2 regions of the Flavobacterium sp. DSP2-3-1 genome follow, and region 1 is predicted to be linked to the other one. Evidence: riboswitches for the same ligand, from Rfam matches in the RefSeq annotation. Region 1 holds a riboswitch; the other holds the start of a gene.
What was found. Region 1 has a riboswitch for S-adenosylmethionine ahead of ACP7AT_RS11475 (alpha/beta fold hydrolase). Riboswitches for the same ligand answer to the same signal wherever they lie in the genome.
Positions count from the first base shown of each region.

Region 1 (7,125 bases):
AGCCCCTTTTCCACCGTAAGTATCCACAATGATTTTCCTTCCTGTAAGTCCAGTATCTCCGTGTGGCCCTCCAATTACGAATTTCCCGGTTGGGTTGATATGGTATTGAATTGCATCGTTAAATAAATGCGCATGCGCAGGATTTTTTGCAATGATCCTTGGAATCAATATTTCGATAATATCTTTTTTGATTTTTGCAAGCATTGTTGCTTCTTCATCAAAATCATCATGTTGTGTCGAGATTACAATAGCTTCAATACGAGTTGGCTTGTTGTCATCGCTGTATTCTAACGTTACTTGAGATTTAGCGTCAGGACGTAAATACGTAATTTCGTTGTTTTCGCGTCTTAAGATAGCTAATTCCTGCAATAATTTATGAGATAAATCAAGTGCCAAAGGCATGTAATTTTCGGTTTCATTAGTAGCGTAACCAAACATCATTCCTTGATCACCAGCGCCTTGCTCTTCAGGATTTGCTCTGTCAACACCTTGATTTATGTCAGCAGATTGTTCGTGAATAGCAGAAAGGATTCCACAAGAATTGGCTTCAAACATATATTCGCTTTTGGTGTAACCAATTTTTCGGATTACGTCACGAGCGATTTGTTGTACGTCTAAATAGGTATTTGATTTTACCTCACCAGCCAAAATTACTTGACCAGTTGTTACTAAAGTTTCGCACGCTACTTTTGAGTCAGCATCAAATGCCAAGAAATTATCAATTAATGCGTCTGAAATTTGATCTGCAATTTTGTCTGGATGTCCTTCGCTTACAGATTCTGACGTAAATAAATAGGCCATAATAAATATTATTTTTAAATTAAGCGAGAAAAAATAATTGCTGAAAAGGACTAAAGGAGAGTTCCTGCTTTAGCATTTTTTCTACTGAAAAATTATCAGTATTCATAATGAATTTGTTTCATTATGAAGAGGTTGCAATCAGTTCAAATTTTTCCTCTTGTATTCGGGTGCAAATGTATGAAACCATTTTGAATTGCAAATTAATCTTAACTTTTTTTTGCTGATAAATCTTTTTTTGGTTTAATTAAAGTAAAAAATAACTTCTGGAGCATTACGGCTAATATTTTTTTTGAAACTTATTTGGATATATAAAAAATAATTTGCAAATTTGATTATCTAAAAAAGTAAAAATGAAATTTAATATTTACACTATGTTTAAAGTCGCGCAGGACAATTCCTCAGGGTCGCTTATTGCATAATTTTAAATTAAATTATATAGCAAAAGCTTCCCAAATAACGGGAAGCTTTTTTTTTGAATACAACCTAATAATTTTACAGAAATAGTAACATACATGAACAACCAAAAATTCCAGCATACAAATAATTCAACAGTCAACAATGTGATAACTGCAAATGCCATTATGCGTATTTGCGTCAGTTGATTCCAAAAGTATAAGTTAGTATGATAACTTAAAACCCTTTTGGATATGTATCCAAAAGGGTTTTTTGTTTTTCTGAAGCTTTTTAAATTTTAAAATAATAATTACAATGAAATCAAAAATGAGTTTAAAAATTTAACACCTAAAAATTATGAGCGCAACTAAGTATTTTACCAAGACATTTCAAGTACTAAAAAGTATTGACTTTAAGAGCAAAAAGGAAAAAGAGAACAGTTCTAAAAATGAACTGATTCACCCTAGATTCGAAATTTCAAAAAACGATGCTTTGGCACAAAAAACAGTGCCAAATTCATTACTTTTTCTAATGTATTCCCAAGAGAATGAAGCGCTTTTTATTTAAGAAATCCGAATTTATTTTCGGTTTTGAGATCTTCAAAAAGGTATTTAAAATTGTTGTTTTGGCGAAGTAAAAAATCTAATTAGCTTTATGATACTTCGTCAAAATAACATTTGTATGTTTGTTGCTTTCAGATTTTTATTTAAACGAAACAAAAAATCGATTGCGTACAAAAATTTGGTTATTTCAAAAAATAGTGGTTACTTTGCATCTTTAAGTTCACAAACGTATTGAAATGTTATAAAGAAAGGCAGAGGGATTAGACCCGATGAAGCCTTAGCAACCCTTCGATTTATCGAAGAAGGTGCTGCATTCTACCACGCCAAACGTGGAAAGATAACACTAAGAATTTGTCTAGATAACTCCTAGCTTTCTTTCTAATATTTCCAGACACAAGTCAAAAATCATAAAAGATTTGCAATTGGAAAACAAACCAACATCCATTACATTACAAAATTTCACCACTGAAAGTGGCGCTTTTTATGCTGCCTTAAACTTAAGTTTTCAAGTTTTTGGACCAGAATTGCATTCCGCGCCGATCGTTTTGGTAAATCATGCATTGACCGGAAATTCGCAAGTTGTTGGATCAACGGGGTGGTGGAATGATTTAATTGGTGCAAATAAAACTATAGATACCACAAAATATACGATACTCGCTTTTAATGTTCCCGGAAATGGTTTTGATGATTTGATTATCGAAAATTATTCGGACTTTACTACCAGAGATATTGCCAGAATTTTTATTGAAGGGATTAATTTTCTTGAAATTAAAAAAACCTATGCTATTATTGGCGGTTCTGTTGGCGGAGGAATCGCGTGGGAAATGGTTGCTTTAAATCCAAAAATTACACAACACTTAATTCCTATTGCAACCGATTGGAAATCGACGGATTGGCTAATTGCCAATTGCTTTTTGCAGGAACAAATCCTGAAAAACTCTTCAAAACCTATTGAAGACGCTCGAATTCATGCCATGCTGTGTTATCGAACTCCGGAATCTTTTGCGGCAAAATTTCAGAGAACAACCAATGAAGAATTAGCCATTTTTAATGTAGAAAGCTGGTTGTTGCATCACGGCGAAAAATTGCAGAAACGTTTTCAGATCTCGTCATATAAAATGATGAATCAACTGTTGAAAACGATCGATATTACCAGAAACCGCGCTTCATTCGAAGAAATAACTTCAAAAATTGAAGCTGATATTCATATTATAGGAATCAATTCAGACTTGTTTTTTACTGCAAATGAAAATATAGCAACTTACGAGGAATTAAAAAAATATAAAAATAATGTAACCTATCAGGAAATTGTTTCCATTCACGGACACGATGCTTTTTTGATAGAATACAAACAATTGCACAATTTGCTTCAGGATATATTCTAAGCCAAAAAACAGAACACAATGAAAATATTAAAATTTGGAGGTAAATCATTATCGAATGGCGACGGGATAAATAAGGTGATCGCAATAATAACCGATAAAGTAAATCAGGGTGAAGAAATTGCCATTGTGGTTTCGGCAAGAGGAAATGCTACGGATGAATTAGAAGAAATTTTAAGTATTGCATCTAAAAATGGGGATTATAAACCGCTTTTTGAGGATTTCAAAAAATACCAACAAGACGAATATGAAAGCGTTGATTTGTCTGAGGAATTCACTGTTTTGGAAAAATTATTCGAAGGCATAAGTTTAATCGGCGATTACAGCAAAAAAATTAAAGATCAGATTCTGTCAAAAGGAGAGTTGCTTTCTGCAAAATTACTGACCGCTATTCTGTTTGAAAATGGAATAAATGCTCGTTTTGTTGATACTAGAGAATTGATAAAAACCGATTCTCAATTTGGTAATGCGCAACCTTTGGAACAAATTTCTAAGAAAAATGTCATCAATTATTTCAAGCAAAATAACGGAACAACGGTAAATATTATTACAGGTTTTATTGGTTCTAACAATAATAATGATACAACCACTTTAGGAAGAAACGGCAGTAATTATACCGCTTCGTTGATTGCGAATTATTTGAATGCAGAAGAATTACAAAATTATACGCACGTAGACGGAATTTATACCGCTAATCCTGATTTAGTAGTTGATGCAAAGAAAATTGATCATTTATCGTTTAATGAAGCTAATGAAATAGCCAATTTTGGTGCGACCATTCTTCATGCCAAAACCATCATTCCTTTATTGGAGAAAAACATTCCACTTCGTATTTTGAATACATTTAATCACGAAAATAAAGGAACGTTAATTACTTCCAATTCTAACAAGGAAGGAATTAAAACGCTTTCAGTCTTGGAGAATGTGTCACTAGTAAACTTAGAAGGAAGAGGATTGCTAGGGAAAACTGGTGTAGATGCCCGTATTTTCAGAGTAATGGGCGACAATGATATTAGCGTAAGCATCATTTCACAAGGTTCTTCAGAAAGAGGAATTGGTTTAGTTGTAGCCGCGGATAAGGCCACAAAGGCCATGATTGAATTAGAGAAAGAATTCGAGAATGATTTCTATTCAAAAGATGTAAATAAAATCACGGTGACGGATGATGTTTCGGTAATTTCTATCATTGGGCAGGATTTGAGTACATTTCACAAGCCTTATACAGCGTTGATAAAAAATAAAATTGTCCCAATACTTTTCAATAATACGGTAACTGGTAAAAACGTGAGTTTGGTTGTCAAAAAATCCCAACTGAACAAAGCTTTAAACGTGATTCACGGAGAGATTTTTGGAGTAGCTAAGAAAATCAATATCGCTATTTTCGGACATGGATTAGTTGGCGGAACCCTGATTAACCAAATATTGGAATCGGCTGCAACTATTGAGAAAAGAAAAGACATCAAACTGAATGTTTTTGCGATTGCCAATTCAAAAAATGTGTTACTGAATAAAAATGGTGTTACTCCAAATTGGAAAAATGAAATCCAAAATAATGGTTTCTCTTACACTATCGATGATGTAATTGCTTACGCAAATGAGCATCATTTGGAGAATTTGATTGCGATTGATAACACGGCAAGTGCCACATTTGTTGAAAATTACATTCCACTTGCAGTAAGCAGTTTTGATTTGATTTCTTCTAATAAGGTAGCTAATACATTAAGTTATAGTTTTTATAAAAAATTGCGAAAAGTATTAGCGGATAATCAAAAAAGTTATCTTTATGAAACGAATGTTGGAGCGGGATTACCGTTGATTGATACGATTAAATTGTTGCACCTTTCGGGGGAAAATATCACGAAGATTAAAGGTGTTTTCTCTGGAACATTAAGTTATTTGTTCAATAATTTTTCTGCAAAAGAAGCTCCATTCAGTGAAATATTGAAAGAAGCTATTGATAACGGATATACCGAGCCAGATCCAAGGGAAGATTTATGCGGGAATGATGTAGGTCGAAAATTATTGATTTTGGCAAGGGAATTAGACTTGCAAAATGAATTTGAAGAAATTGATATTCAAAATTTAATTCCCGAACATTTACGCGAAGGAGATGTTTCTGATTTTTTAAATAAACTGACGGAGTTTGATCCAATTTATGCTAAAATAAAAGCCGACCAAAAGCCCAATCACGTGTTGCGATACATAGGCGAATTGTCAGGCGATTTGCAAAATGACAAAGGAAATCTGGAAGTAAAGCTAGTTTCGGTACCATCAGATACTGCTTTAGGCGGATTGAAAGGTTCTGATTCTTTCTTCGAAATTTACACAGAATCGTATGGCGACAGACCAATTGTAATTCAAGGCGCAGGAGCCGGATCAGCAGTAACGGCCAGAGGTGTTTTTGGCGATATTTTGAGATTATCGGATAAAGGGTAAAGATTTAAGATTGCAGATTGTTTCGCCAGTTCGAGCAAGCTCTCGGGTAACGATTTTGATTTAAGATATTTAAAAGTAAAATTCGCGTTTGAAAATCCGTTTTATCCGCGTCCAAACAAATACAATTAATTAAAAAGGGACTGCCTCCAGTCTTGGCTCCCTTCCCTTCGGGGAGGGTTGGGGAGGGGAATAATATGAAAATAACATTAAACAGAGTAAACGACAATTTCCACTTTGAATTAAAAAACGACCGTGGGCATATAGTAAACGTAGATAGTCGACCAGAATTTGGGGGTGACGATATGGGCGCAAGTCCAATGGAATTAGTATTGATGGGTGTTGCTGGTTGCAGTGCCATTGATATGATTTCGATTTTGAAAAAGCAGCGTCAGGAAATCACTTCTTTCAAAGCTGAAGTCGAAGGAGAGCGTGTACAAGTAGGAGAAGCGAAACCATTTAAGGATATTACAGTAGTATTCTTTTTGGAAGGACCTATCAATGAAGAAAAAGCAGCTAGAGCCGCACAACTTTCTTTTGAAAAATACTGTTCGGTCTCTAAAACATTAGAGCCAACAGCGACCATACATTATAAAGTAGTTTTGAATAATAAACCATTGTAGTTTAAGCAAAGTGATTGGATTTAATGTTCCAACAACTTTAAACCTTAAACTTTAAACTAAAAAAGAATGAACGAACAAGAATTTGGTTTTGAAACATTAGCCATCCGTACCCAATTAGAAAGAACGCAATATTTAGAGCACTCGGTTCCTTTGTACTTAACTTCAAGTTTTGTTTTTGAGGATGCCGAAGATATGCGTGCTTCTTTTGCCGAAGAGAAAGACAGGAATATTTATAGCCGTTACAGCAATCCAAACACAAATGAATTTGTTGATAAAGTGTGTAAAATGGAAGGGGCGCCAGCTGGTTTTGCCTTCGCATCAGGAATGGCAGCAGTGTATTCAACCTTGGCAGCTTTATTGAAATCTGGAGATCATATAGTTTCTTCCAGTAGTGTTTTTGGAGCGACACATTCTTTATTTATCAATTATTTTCCAAAATGGAATATTGAAACCTCCTATTTTGATATTAATAAACCGGAAACAATTGAAAGTTTTATCACACCAAATACAAGGATTCTTTTTGCTGAATCACCAACCAATCCTGCTGTTGATATTATCGATTTGGAACTTTTAGGGACGATTGCCAAAAAACACAATTTGATTTTGATAATTGACAACTGTTTTGCAACACCTTATTTGCAACAACCTATAAAATGGGGCGCGCACTTAGTGGTGCATTCCGCTACAAAGTTAATGGACGGTCAAGGTAGAGTCTTGGGAGGAATAACAGTTGGTGATGCTGAATTGATTCAAAAAATCTATTTATTTTCTCGACTTACAGGGCCTTCCTTATCGCCGTTTAACGCTTGGGTATTGTCGAAAAGCCTTGAAACTTTGGCGATTCGTTTGGACAGACATTGTGAAAACGCCTTGAAAGTAGCGGAGTTTTTAGAGCAGCATCCGAACGTGAATCGCGTGAAATACCCGTTT
Region 1 covers NZ_JAFCVD010000009.1:56,791-63,915, reverse strand. Annotated here, with positions in the region: gene metK (methionine adenosyltransferase) at 1-801, opposite strand, end outside; gene ACP7AT_RS11480 (hypothetical protein) at 1,552-1,761, shown strand; SAM riboswitch class I at 1,994-2,101, shown strand; gene ACP7AT_RS11475 (alpha/beta fold hydrolase) at 2,180-3,142, shown strand; gene thrA (bifunctional aspartate kinase/homoserine dehydrogenase I) at 3,161-5,575, shown strand; gene ACP7AT_RS11465 (OsmC family protein) at 5,770-6,195, shown strand; gene ACP7AT_RS11460 (trans-sulfuration enzyme family protein) at 6,262-7,125, shown strand, end outside.

Region 2 (7,125 bases), on a different contig from region 1:
CCAATTCATTGTTTGCAAGTTCTTTTCTTACCGCATGAATGGATATAAAAGCCACACAATCAGAGTTCATCAAATAGGATTTTATGCTTTCGGTACTACCTAATTGCATTTCGATTTGTAGTTCTGATAGTTTAATTTTAAATGGTTTCAACGCATGTTCAATTACTTCAAGTGTTCCTGAACCTTGTTCCCGCATTAAAAAACGCATCCTTTTAAGATCATTTTGAGTCACTTCTTCAATACTAACTAATGGATTGGAACTCTTACAGACTAAAACCAATTCGTCTTTTAAAAACTCCGTATATTTAATGGATTTATTTTTTGATTGCCCTTCTACAATACCTATTTCAATCTCCTGTTTTAACAAAGCATTTTCTATTTGTTCCGTGTTTCCATTTAGTAAATTCACTTTTACATCTTGTAATTTTTTATGGAAACGAGCTAAAAGTGGCGGAATTATATACTGTGAAATAGTTGTACTGGCTCCTAATCGCAACAATCCTGCACGTTGATTAATCAGCGTGCTCATATCAAAATCTATTTCGCGGTAAACTTCAAAAATGTTTTTGGTGTGCTTTAATAAAACTTCACCAGCAGTAGTCAGTGTGGTTTTAGAACCATTTCTATCAAATAATTTAATTTTATATTGCTCCTCTAATTCCTGAATGTGTTTTGAAATCGCGGGTTGCGTGATAAACAATTCCGTTGCAGCTTTTGTGAAACTCAAACGATTGGCAACGGTATAAAACACTTTCAGTCTAAAATCCATAGTATTTAATTGTATTACAGTAATCCGTTGTATTTTCGAACAAACCATTCAGTTGCCAGCAAAATTAAAATTAAAACCAATAACCAAATCCAATCAATTAAAGGCGTTTTAGTAACACTATTCTTTTGTACTGCTCTATATTCGTCGTTTTCCAAAAGCATTTTAACCAATGCATCGACTTGATCGGGAAAAAATACTTTTCCTTGTGTTTGCGTCGCTAATTGTGTTAATTTTTCGACATCGGGATTGACAAATTGATTTTCAATATCAAAATCAAGAATTTCAAAACTACTGGAATAGGTCGTTTTAGAATTCAATTCTTTTACTGTAAACGCATAAGAACCGGCTTTCAATCCGTCAAGATTGACTTTAAAGGAATTATTATCTTTTAGTAAATCGTAATTTTTTGTTTGCCTGGTTTTGGTATTTGTTACCGCAATAGTCAAACGGGCTTTTTCATCAAACTCATAATTTTTATTGAAAAATTGCGCAGTTATTTCAATGGTTTCACCGGAATTATAAAAACTTTCATGCTCAACAACCAGTGATTTTTTAGAATTATTCGAAGCTAAAAATTGAATAATCTTATCGATTAAAATATCATATTTTTCAAAAGATTGATTGTTGACATGCGTTTGCAAACGCCATTTCCAACTATTTTCTCCCAAAAGATAAGCGTCTCGCCTGCCTTGATTTTCTGTAAAAGCCAATAAAGGTGAATTAGTATCTATATTTCTAATTTTGGACGAAAGCAAAACAGACACCGCTCCTTTTGTAGTTACGTTTCCAAAAGCGTTTTGCAAAGGCGGTAAATTTTCAAACCCGATATTGTCAGCTGCAAACAAATTAAACTGCGCATTAAAAACTGACAAATAATCTTCTTTTTGTCCACTCATTTTAAAGCTCAAATTATTCTGTTGCTGATTCAGAAAATTGAAATCGGTGTTGTTACCAGTAATAATAAACGTATTGATTCCCGCACCTTTATTATTCTCAAAAATGGTTTTGAATTCAGTTGTTGGCTGGTATAAAATTAAAACATTAAAATCCTGCAATGTTTTGACTTCATCTGGTTTAACGATTGTTACTTTACGCTGTACATTGGATTCAATCGCTCTTTTTAGCGCACCTAAATCAGGATGATTTATGGCTGAAATTATGACAATATTTGTTTTTTGGTCAATAACTTCAACCGCAAAATTCTTGGTGTTATTATACGTGTTTTTTTCCTTTTCTTTTGATGTGATAGTAGCTTTAAAAACCTGTAATCCTATTTTATCAGCCGGTAAAAGAACACTTACTTTTGCCGTTTTTTTGGAGGGAGAAAAGGTAATCGATTGTTTACTAAATACCGACTTGCCTTGAGATATTACAAATTCAGCAGTTATACTATTAGTTCCTGAATAGTGCAAAAAAGCTTCTACAGGAAATTTATTTTTTTGAAAAGCGTATTTATTAACGTTCAGCTGATTGATTTTAAAATCTAAAAAAGTCGTTGTATCACCTACAATCACTGGAAATACTTTATTCGCAACATCAAAACTATAGATATAATCATTCCCCGAAGTTTGATTTCCATCCGTAATTAAAACAGTTGGATAGATTGCGTTTTTATAAATACTTTTTAGATTTTTAGCTACAACATCAATATTCGTTTGGATTCCTTTAAAATCAAATATTTCTGTTGGTTCAAAATCATCTGAAAATTGATACGATTGCACGTCAAATTTCTGTTGTAAATCCGAGTTTGATTGTATTTTTTTATACAATACCAATGCTTTTTCATTGGCATTCAAAAAAGAAATAGAACTTGAATTGTCAACAACAATCGGTAAAGGTGTTTTTACAGTTTCCAATGTATTTCTGGTTATTATTGGATTGATCAACAACAATAAAATTACAAAAATGGATGAAAAACGCAAAAAAGCCAAAAACCAACCGATTTTCGATTTGTTTTTAGCTTTGTAGATGTATTGAAAAAACGACAAACTGCCAGCTAATAGTATAGAAAGAAGTAATAGTAGCAAGGTAGTTGTTGTCATATTTTAGCAATGTTCAGTGTTCAGTGTTCAGTGTTCAGTTCTCATCTTACTGATTACTGAAAACTGATAACTTTTTTAAGTAAGCATTCCTCCGCAAACATTCATAACTTGTCCAGTCACGTAAGCACTCATATCTGAGGCAAAGAAAAGACAGGCGTTGGCAACATCTTTAGTCGTTCCGCCACGTTTCAACGGAATTCCGTCTCTCCATCCTTTTACAATATCTTCGTTTAATTTAGCTGTCATTTCTGTTTCTATAAAACCTGGAGCAATTACATTGCAACGAATGTTACGTGATCCTAATTCTAGTGCTACAGATTTAGAAAAACCGATAACTCCCGCTTTAGAAGCAGCATAATTAGTCTGTCCTGCATTTCCTTTTACACCTACAACTGAACTCATATTTATTATCGAGCCAGATCGTTGTTTCAGGAAAGTACGTTGAATGGCTTTTGTCATATTAAAAACCGATTTCAAGTTGACATCAATTACTTGATCAAAATCGCTTTCAGACATACGCATCAATAGATTGTCTTTAGTAATTCCAGCATTGTTTATTAGAATATCAACCGTTCCAAATTCAGCTAAAACAGCATCAACAAAAATTTGGGCCTCATTAAAATCGGCAGCATTTGATTGATATCCTTTAGCTTTAATTCCAAGAGCGTTCAATTCGTTTTCCAATACCAAAGCCGATTCTACAGAAGAGCTGTAAGTAAAGGCAACATTTGCACCATGTTTTGCAAAAACTTCAGCAATTCCTTTCCCAATTCCGCGACTCGCACCTGTAATTATGGCAACTTTTCCTTCTAGTAATTTCATATTTAAAAATTAGTTTAAATTTTATTTGGAGCTATTCCTGCTATCCGTTTCAATCTTTTATGATCGCTCCCGCTCACATAAAAGGATTTTCACTGCTATCAGGGCTATCTAACACTCGTCAAATATATAATAATTCCCTTTTTAAAAAAAATTCAAAAGCAATAACAGTCAAAATTCAATTCTTAAATTTTAAAGAATCGTTTTGTCCATTTATCCCAAAACGAACTGTAAATAGCCACTAATGTGAAAACTAATAAAAATAAATGATACCAAGCATTACTAATTAAATCAAAGAAATCTAATTTCCCGTTAGCGTAGCTCAATATAAGCAATACTTGAGCACCATAAGGTAAAATCCCTTGAATTATACACGAAAAAATATCCAGAATTGCAGCCGTTTTTTTAGGATTTAAATTGTATTCATCATTAATTTCTTTAGCAATCGGCCCTGTAATTACAATAGAAACCGTATTATTCGCTATCGCTAAATTAGCAAAACCAACTATAGCGCCAATTCCCGCTTGAGCTGATTTTTTACTTTTAATTCTTTTTTTAATCTGAACTAATAAATACGTTATTCCGCCCGCTTTATCTACCATGGCAGCTAAACCTCCGGTAAGCATAGACAATAAGAAAATATCAGTCATACTAGTAAAGCCTTCATATATCTTTTGCGTAAACTCCATTAGCGTAAATGAACCACTAAAATATCCAATTATACCTGCTAATAAAGTACCAATAAGCAATGTTGAAAATACATTAACACCCACAACCGCTAATATGATTACTAAAATGTAAGGTACAATTGCTATCCATGAAAAATCATTTTTTGCAATGGCAACGGTCACAATATCCGACTTCAAACCAAGATAAAAGAAAACCAGAATAGTAAAAACTGCAGCTGGAAAAGCAATAAACAAGTTAATTTTGAACTTGTCTTTTAGATCACATCCTAATGACTGCGTTGCTGCGATCGTAGTATCAGAAATCATGGAAAGATTGTCACCTAACATCGAGCCGCCCAATAAAGCACCTGAAATCAAAGGTAATGAGGCACCACTTTTATCAGCTAATGCAACCGCTATAGGACCAATAGCTACAATCGCACCTACTGAAGTTCCTGTAGCAGTTGATAAAAAAGAAGCAATCAAGAAAATTCCTAAAGGAAAATAAGCTACGTCGATAGTATTTATTCCAAAATTAACTACGGCATCAACCCCGCCCATCGCTTTACTTACCACCGCGAAAGCGCCGGCCAATAAATAAATTAAACACATAGTCATGATTTTGCTTTCTCCACATCCTGCAATTAGTGTAGCAACTTTAACGTCAGTTGAAGATTTGAATAACAAAAAAGCAGCAATAATACCCACCAGAACAGCCACTGGCGATGGAAAAGCATAAAAATCTTTTAGAATAATTCCTGCTCCTAAAAAAGTAAAAATAAAAATAAATAAAGGAATTAATGCAAAGGCATTTCCTTTGTCTTTTGAAAATAAAGTCATAAAAATAATTTACAATTAAAAATTATGACGAAAAACAAAGCTAAAAATGGGAATGTAAACAACATTTTTTCCAAAGGATTTGGCTTATCGTTTTAGCACCTTGCTTGTTGTTGCAGGTTGCTATCCTATTGCAGGATTCGTGATAACGGGTGCAAAAGTAATTGATTATTTATGAAAAAATAAAAATTTTATCCAAAAAATTAGTAAATCAGTAAATGGTAATACTTAAGGAGGTCTAGCAATTGAATGTATTCTTTTGAAAATAAGCCGTTTCGCTCGTCTTCTATTGGAATACAATACGGTTAGATGCTCTTTATTATTTTGTCGCTTTTTACTTTTTAAGGAATTTTGAATTGGAGAATCCTTTATCGGTTTTGATTTTCAAAAAATAAGTACCGGTTGTCAATTTCGCAACATCAATGGTGGAACTCTTTTGAGCATCAGGCAATGCGAGTATTATTTGTCCCAAAATATCATAGATTGCTATAGATTGAACCTCAATTTCATTTTTTGCAGTAATATGTAATTCGGTATCTACTGGATTAGGGTAAATTTTAAAAAAACTAGAAAAATCAAAATCTTCTACGGCTAATGATTTGAATGTTGATGTAGCTTTATTGGTCACTATTGGAAAGTTATAATCAAAATAAATAGAAGCTTCATTTGCAAAAGAATCACCAAGCATTAATGTTGGTAACGTTTTTATTTTAAAAGCGATATATCCATCATTGTTGGCATTGTCAAAAGGAAGGTTAATTTTTTCGAAGATAAATTCAACTTTGTTACCTTCAGAAATTTTAGAACTGTAGGAGTGACTCGCTTTGATGGGAATCAGAGTTGAAATGTCAAATTTTGACAAATCAATTATATCTTTTACTACAATATTTTCGGCTGGATAGGTACCTGTGTTTTCAAAACGAATTACATAATTTACATATTCTCCTATCAAATCTGGAGTGACAATATCTCCCTCTAAACATGTTTTATCATTTGGATCAAAAGAGCCAACCACACTTTGGCGTAAAGCCGAAGAATTATCAACTATTTTCTCATCAGTAGTAACTGGATTAATTAGCGCATTAAAACTCAAACGGTCTCCAATATTTACTGCAGGCGTTTCCATGGGAGAGTTAACATTAAGCGTTATGGTAATTTCCCTGATTTCAAAGGGTTTTAAATTGCTGTAGTCCCAAGTAAGTTGATCCATAACTTGTCTATTGATAACTGGAACGGCGGAGACGTAATCCAAAACAGCATCATTAAAGTTTAAAACAACAGTGCCCGAAAGTGTTGTAGTACCCTTGTTTTTATATACAATAGTATAAGTAGCATCAAATCCTGGCCTAGCAGGTAGGAGTGGTAATAATTTTACTTCTAAGTCATTATGATTTCCATTAGGAGCAATCAAAAAATCTTGAGTAAATGGACTTGTTAATGCTGGGAAACTGATGTTGACCGTTGCGGGAGAAACTTTAAAATAGTTTATATTTTCTAATATAGGAGTAATAGTTTGCGTTCCCTCCCCCACATAAATAGCATATTCTTTAGAACTATTTGAAATTATACTTCCCTTGGTAGTTCCATCTGTGATTGAAAAATTTAAATTCGGATAATTTACATTAGAATTATCCTGACCATTGTTGTTGCTATCTAAAGTGGTTTTACCTTTAATGGTGTAAAATATACCACCAGGTGTAAAAGAGCAATAGGAGTTATAATTGACATTCTTATCTTGATATAAATCAATTGTATTTTTTATGTTTTCAAATTGACTTTCATCAGCACAAATATATTTCAAAACTGGACATCTGTAAAAATCGATACTTTCAGACATTCCATTTTTGGCAAAAATTGTAGTAAGTTTAGCATTGAAAAGACTACTTACATACTTCAATTTTATGTATTGAGAGAGGTCTAAAGTGGTTAAATTACTATAGTCTACATGTAATTGTTCAATATTACTTATCCCGTTCAATTCAATAGCGGT
Region 2 covers NZ_JAFCVD010000005.1:95,698-102,822, reverse strand. Annotated here, with positions in the region: gene ACP7AT_RS07400 (LysR substrate-binding domain-containing protein) at 1-769, opposite strand, end outside; gene ACP7AT_RS07395 (hypothetical protein) at 784-2,811, opposite strand; gene fabG (3-oxoacyl-[acyl-carrier-protein] reductase) at 2,887-3,633, opposite strand; gene ACP7AT_RS07385 (Na+/H+ antiporter NhaC family protein) at 3,816-5,138, opposite strand; SAM-I-IV-variant riboswitch at 5,193-5,289, opposite strand; gene ACP7AT_RS07380 (DUF7619 domain-containing protein) at 5,470-7,125, opposite strand, start outside.
Region 2: it holds a riboswitch for S-adenosylmethionine, as region 1 does, so the genes downstream of both, ACP7AT_RS07385 (Na+/H+ antiporter NhaC family protein) here and ACP7AT_RS11475 (alpha/beta fold hydrolase) in region 1, are expected to answer to the same signal.